Regions from separate parts of the Pseudomonas tremae genome, predicted to be linked through region 1. Evidence: predicted binding sites of a transcription regulator. Region 1 holds the regulator's gene; the other holds the start of a gene.
The links. Region 1 encodes FliA, which starts transcription of late flagellar genes. Its sites were predicted from a motif close to CTAAAGTTTNNNNNNNNNNNGCCGNTAA; they were not measured.

Region 1 (3,369 bases):
CTGCCTGGCATTGTTCATTAGTGAATGTGCGGTTCTCGGTGTGGTTTCGGTCTACGCAAGACAAGGTAAAGAAATAACATGGGCAGCATGCATCCCGTACAGGTGATCGCGGTGACCGGCGGCAAAGGTGGCGTCGGTAAGACTAACGTGTCAGTGAACCTCTCACTGGCCCTCGCCGAGCTTGGCCGGCGCGTTATGCTGCTTGATGCCGATCTTGGTCTGGCCAATGTCGACGTCTTGCTGGGCCTGACGCCGAAGCGCACGCTTGCCGATGTCATAGAGGGTCGCTGCGAACTGCGCGATGTTCTATTGCAGGGGCCGGGCGGGGTTCGTATCGTGCCTGCAGCTTCCGGCACCCAGAGCATGGTGCATCTGTCTCCGGCCCAGCATGCCGGTCTGATCCAGGCGTTCAGCGATATTGGCGACAATCTCGACGTACTGGTGATCGACACGGCTGCCGGTATTGGCGAATCAGTGGTGAGCTTTGTGCGCGCTGCTCAGGAAGTGCTGCTGGTGGTGTGCGACGAGCCCACGTCGATCACCGATGCCTACGCCCTGATCAAACTGCTCAACCGCGACTACGACATGAACCGCTTCCGGGTCCTGGCCAACATGGCTCAGAGCCCTCAGGAAGGGCGCAACCTGTTCGCCAAGCTCACCAAAGTGACAGACCGTTTTCTTGATGTTGCCCTGCAGTATGTAGGCGCTGTGCCGTATGACGAATGCGTGCGCAAGGCCGTGCAGAAACAGCGTGCCGTCTACGAAGCATTCCCGCGTTCCAAATGTGCACTGGCGTTCAAGGCTATTGCCCAGAAGGTTGATACCTGGCCGTTGCCGGCCAATCCGCGGGGTCATCTCGAGTTCTTCGTTGAGCGACTCGTTCACCAGACCAGTGCGGGGCCTGTGCAATGACTGCGAGCGGCTACCAGATGTACAGCAAGACTTCTCGGAACTCACAATATGAGCTGATCGAGCGCTATGCGCCTTTGGTCAAGCGCATTGCCTACCACTTGCTGGCGCGTTTGCCAGCCAGCGTGCAGGTCGAGGATCTGATCCAGGCCGGCATGATCGGTCTGCTTGAAGTCTCTACCAAATATGACTCCACCAAGGGTGCGAGCTTCGAGACCTATGCCGGCATTCGTATCCGTGGTGCGATGCTCGATGAGGTCCGCAAGGGTGACTGGGCTCCGCGTTCGGTACACCGCAATACGCGCATGGTCAGTGACGCAATTCGGGCAATTGAAGCTAAAACCGGTCGTGACGCTAAAGATCACGAGGTTGCTGCCGAACTCCAGTTGAGTCTTGATGATTATTACGGGATTTTGAATGACACCTTGGGCAGCCGCCTTTTCAGTTTCGACGACCTTTTGCAGGACGGGGATCATGAAGGGCTGCACGAGGACGGTGCAAGCGGTTCGCTTGAGCCGTCGCGCGATCTGGAAGACGAGCGCTTCCAGGCTGCGTTGGCCGATGCAATTGCCAATCTGCCAGAGCGTGAGCGTCTGGTATTGGCGCTGTACTACGACGAAGAGCTGAATCTCAAGGAAATCGGAGAGGTTCTTGGGGTCAGCGAATCTCGAGTCAGTCAGTTACACAGCCAGTGCGCAGCTCGTTTGCGAGGGCGTTTGGGGGAGTGGCGAGCGCGTTGACGGCAATCCGCGACGCAAGTCGCGAGTTGTCTGCATGCCGGCTGTGCAAAGCGTTACGTGGTAACAGGATGAACGAGACGCAAGCCCATCGAACATTGTCTCGATGGGCTTTCGTTCAAGGTCTTTGCCTGTCGTTGTGCCAAGCCCGTCGTCGTTTCGTATAGCTGGAGGTGTGCTGTGCCAGTATTGAGTGAACAGCGTGTTCAGGTGCTGAATGCGTTAAAGACTGCTTGGAGGTCGAATTGGACAAGAACATGAAAATCCTCATCGTTGATGACTTCTCAACGATGCGGCGGATCATCAAGAACCTTTTGCGTGATCTGGGGTTTACCAACACATCGGAAGCGGATGATGGTCTGACCGCACTGCCGATGCTGCAAAGCGGTGCCTTTGACTTTCTGGTGACCGACTGGAACATGCCTGGCATGTCCGGTATCGATCTGTTGCGTCAGGTCCGTGCGGATGATCGCCTCAAGAATCTTCCCGTGCTGATGGTCACTGCAGAAGCCAAGCGTGAGCAGATCATTGAAGCTGCTCAGGCCGGGGTGAACGGTTATGTAGTCAAGCCATTCACGGCTCAAGCGCTGAAAGAGAAGATCGAAAAGATCTTTGACCGCGTCAATAGCTGATGCATGCCGCGAGGGCGCTATGGATAACAATGATTCGATGGCCGACTTTGAGTCGACCCTAAAAAGACACGCGCAGGAACTCGTTACCAGCCTTGAAAAGGGTCGTTTCGGCGAGGCTGTGCAACTGATCCATGAGCTCAATCAGACACGTGACCGCGGCCTTTATCAGGAAGTGGGCAAGCTGACGCGTGAGCTTCACAGTGCAATCGTCAACTTTCATATCGATCCGCACATGCCTCAGGCCGAGGAAGTGTCGCAAATCACCGACGCCACCGAACGCCTGTCGTACGTAGTCAGGCTGACCGAGAACGCAGCCAACCGCACGATGGACCTGGTCGAGGAAAGTACGCCGGTCATGAATGGCCTGAGTTCCGACGCCAAGGCTTTGAGCGAGGATTGGGGGCGTTTCATGCGCCGCGAAATCAGCGCTGAAGAGTTTCGCGAGCTGGCCAAGCGAGTCGACGGTTTTCTGACGCGCACCGAAAAGGAAACCCACCAGGTTGCCGGCCATCTCAACGATATTCTGCTTGCTCAGGATTATCAGGACCTTACGGGTCAGGTGATCAAGCGCGTTACGCAGCTGGTCACTGAAGTTGAGAGCAATCTGCTCAAGCTGGTGCTCATGGCCAGCCATGTCGATCGCTTCGCAGGCATCGAACATGACGAAGAATCCATCCTTGCAGAAAAAGATCCTAAAAAACATCTCGCCAAGGGTGAAGGTCCGCAGATTCATGCCGATAAACGTGAAGACGTCGTATCCGGACAGGATGATGTAGACGATCTGCTATCGAGCCTCGGCTTCTAAGGTCTGTTGACGGTTAATTTAGGGAGCACCCCATGAGCTTCGGCGCCGATGAAGAAATCCTTCAGGATTTTCTGGTAGAGGCCGGCGAAATTCTGGAGCAGTTGTCAGAGCAGTTGGTCGAGCTGGAAAGCCGACCGGATGATGCTGACCTGCTCAATGCAATTTTTCGCGGTTTTCACACTGTAAAAGGCGGCGCCGGCTTCCTCCAGCTCCATGAGCTGGTGGAGTGCTGCCACATCGCCGAAAACGTCTTCGACATCCTGCGCAAGGGTGAGCGTCGCGTTGA
Region 2 (3,369 bases), 1.3 Mb from region 1:
TCTGCTCAGCCATCTGCGCAGAACGCTCGACGTTGCGCGCTACATCCTGACTGGCGACCGTCTGCTCGCGCAATGCGAACGATATCTGATCGACCACTTGTAGAACCTTGCTCGAGCTGTCGCGGATTTCGATGATGGCTTGACCAGCCGTGCCAGCCATTTCGACGCCCTGGTTAACTTCTTGAACACCGCTGCGCATGCTTTCGACTGTTTCACGTACACCCGCCTGGATCTTCTCGATCATGCCGGCGATTTCCTTGGTGGACTTGCCAGTGTTTTGCGCCAGCAGGCGAACTTCGTCGGCAACAACCGCGAAGCCGCGACCCTGCTCGCCGGCACGTGCGGCTTCGATGGCAGCGTTGAGCGCCAACAGGTTGGTCTGGTCGGCAATACCTTGAATCACACTGATGATCGACGAGATATGCTCGGAATGCTGACCCAGGCCTGCAACCTGTGTAGAAGAAAGCTGCACGGTCTTGGCGATGCCGTTCATGCTGGACAGCGTACTTTCGATGACCTGCGCACCATCTTTGGACTGCTGGCCCGAACGACTGGCGAGCTGGTGGGCCTCGTCGGCGTTTTCGGAAACGTGGTGGATGCTGACAGTCAGTTCTTCGATGGTAGCCGCCATCATTGAGGCGGACGTCGACTGTTCCTGGATTGCGCCGGAAAGTTGCTCGGATGCGCCGGAAATCTGTTGCACGGCAACTACCAACTGATTGGCTGCCTGGCTGATCTGATGAATCATTTCGCGCAAGCGATTCTGCATGCGGTCAAAGGCTTTCGGCAGTTCGTCATGGCTGCTGGTATCGATCACGGTGTCGAGCTTGCCATTGGCAATGGCAGTTGCAGCATCAATAGCCAGCTGCAGGCGTGCGGTAGTGCTGCGACCCAATAAAGTAGCCAGGATTCCCGCGAGGACAGCCGCTGCAAGGCCGCCACACATGAGGATCATGATGGCGAGATGTTTGGCGTCCACCATGTCTTGGGTCCTTACCACCAGCAGCTTGTTTTCGACAGCGCTGATTTCGCTCAGAATAGCGCGCATGCCGTCCATCTTGGCTTTGTCGGCACCGGAGGTAATGCGCGCATCCAGTTCGTCATCCGGCATATTGCGTGCGGTCAGGTCACGACGCAGGGCGATGATCGGGTTGATGTCCTCATCCATCCAGCGCTTCTGGGTCTCCCCCAGAGTGGCCAGACGACGCTGTTGTTCGGCATTATCAGATGTCAGGCGCTTGAGCGAATCAAGTTCTTCAGCAAAGCGCCGCTGACCCGCTACCAACGGCTCGAGAAATGTGTCTTTCGACGCGATGACGAAGCCTCGCATGCCTGTCTCGATGTTGATCAGTTGCTCAAGAGCCAACTGTGCGTCGCTCAGCACTTGATAAGTGTGGACGTTGTTGTTGGTGGCGTCTTCTACCTGCTCGAAGCCTCTGTAAGCACTGGCTACCAGCACGGCAATAAGTATGACTATCGCGACAAAACTGAAATAGAGCTTTTGCGAGATACTGAGTTTGCTGAACATGATGTCGATCCTGAACATAGCCGTTCCGTGGCTTGCATGGGCGTAATCACTCGCAAAAATGCGTTGAACCATTTCACGCGAATAATATCATTTGGATATTACCCATTTCGCCCGCTTGCTCAGTAACTTTAGAGGCGGCATCTGCACTGACGCTGAATAAAAGCTCTAATTCAAGATAACTCATTGATAAATATAGATAAATAAATTTAATTATAATTAGCATTTACAGAATTTCAGCTATGGAAACTCCAATAATTTGACAGTTCGAGATGTCAAATTTCCGACCAAAAAACGCCACACATCCCGTTTACGACGCTGACCATGTCGCGTATAGAGCAACTAATGAGATCGCGGACGGGCAGTGTCGCCCCGAAAAGTGGGCACTTTTGCAGAACAGGTGCTTCAGCACTGGCACGTCCCGAACCCAAGAGCTCGGGACGTGGAAACATCACACGCTCCGCTGCACTGTCAGCGATTCGGGGCGATGTGAAAATAGTTGCAGAAACGCCCCGCCCAATGCGCAGCCAGCCATCACGAAGAAGCACACGGTGTAACCACTGAGGCTGCTCCAGCCGCCGCCCATGGATATCAGGGTTCCCATCAATACCGGAGCAATACCGCCGCCGATGAACATCGCGGTGGTGATGATGCCATTGGCAGTCGATGTCGCCGAAGGTTGCGCAGAATCGGACGCGACCGCGTAGTAGATAGGCCAGACCGCGTTGGCCACCAGACCGAACAGCAACTGCACCGCGATGACGATCAGTATGGTGTTGGCAAAGTAAAAGGCACCGACGCTGACTGCCATCCATACCCCGCAGATGATCAAGGTAATGCGTCGGCCGATGATGTCCGACAACGACGGCCAGATCAGTTGCCCGAGAATCCCGGTCAGGGTGAATACGACGCTCATGCCAGCCGATTCAGCCAACGACAGGTTGAGGATGTTGTACAGATAGGCAGGCAGGACAATATTCACGCCCATATAAACCACTTGCGTGAGCAGGGTATTACCGGCAGTCAGGGCAATGTTGCGGTTACTCAACGTTGCTTTGACCGACTTCCAGACCTGACCTTTGACGTTGGTCGACGGTGTGCTGTCCGGCGGGGTCATGCCTTTGGCAGCAATGTCCACATACAGCTTGGTGATACGCTCGGCCGTCGAGTAGCGCGCCCAGAAAATCATCAACGGCAGAGCCACTACGAAGGCGAAAAAGAACACGTAACGCCAGTTTTCCTCACCAAATGTGGTTATCACAAAGCTGGCGACAATGCCGCTGAGCATCGCACCTATGGGGTAACCGGTGTGGTGGGCGCCCAACGCAAACCCACGACGCTCCACGGGCCACCATTCAGCAGTGTTGCTGACACCGACCGGCTCGCCCCAGCCAGCGCCCAGATTCACCCCTACCCGCAAGGCAATGAAACTGGCCAGGCTGCCACTCAACCCCTTGAAACCCGAGAGGAAGGACAGCGCGGTATAGCCCAGCACCAGTGGCACCTGGAAACGCGCCCGCTTCCAGCCGCCGCCGTAACGGTCACTCCAGATAGAACCCGGAATGTCGAGAACCGCCAAGGCCAGCATGGCGACAGTGGCCACCGTCCCCCACTGATCTGCAGACAATTCGAAATGTTTGGAAATAGTCGGGCCCAGGCGCAATACGATCTCGCGATCATAGGCGTTCAAAATCCAGATCATCCAGCACACCAACAACGACACCCACGAAAATCGATGAATCTTGCCCAGCGATGCATTCTTGTTATTTGGCATGGGAAATCTCCAGGCGTGTAGCACACGCCCTGGCGAGAAGGTTCAGTCGTCCTTAACGTTCAGGTTCAGT

Region 2: a site for FliA is predicted at 1,633-1,660, ahead of I9H09_RS14595 (methyl-accepting chemotaxis protein). Genes of this name have one in related genera too.

The regions. Positions count from the first base shown of each region.
Region 1 is NZ_CP066270.1:1,889,037-1,892,405, forward strand. It holds gene fleN (flagellar synthesis regulator FleN) at 79-912, shown strand; gene fliA (RNA polymerase sigma factor FliA) at 909-1,649, shown strand; gene I9H09_RS08760 (chemotaxis response regulator CheY) at 1,904-2,278, shown strand; gene I9H09_RS08765 (protein phosphatase CheZ) at 2,298-3,083, shown strand; gene I9H09_RS08770 (chemotaxis protein CheA) at 3,116-3,369, shown strand, end outside.
Region 2 is NZ_CP066270.1:3,213,379-3,216,747, forward strand. It holds gene I9H09_RS14595 (methyl-accepting chemotaxis protein) at 1-1,528, opposite strand, end outside; gene I9H09_RS14600 (MFS transporter) at 1,977-3,299, opposite strand.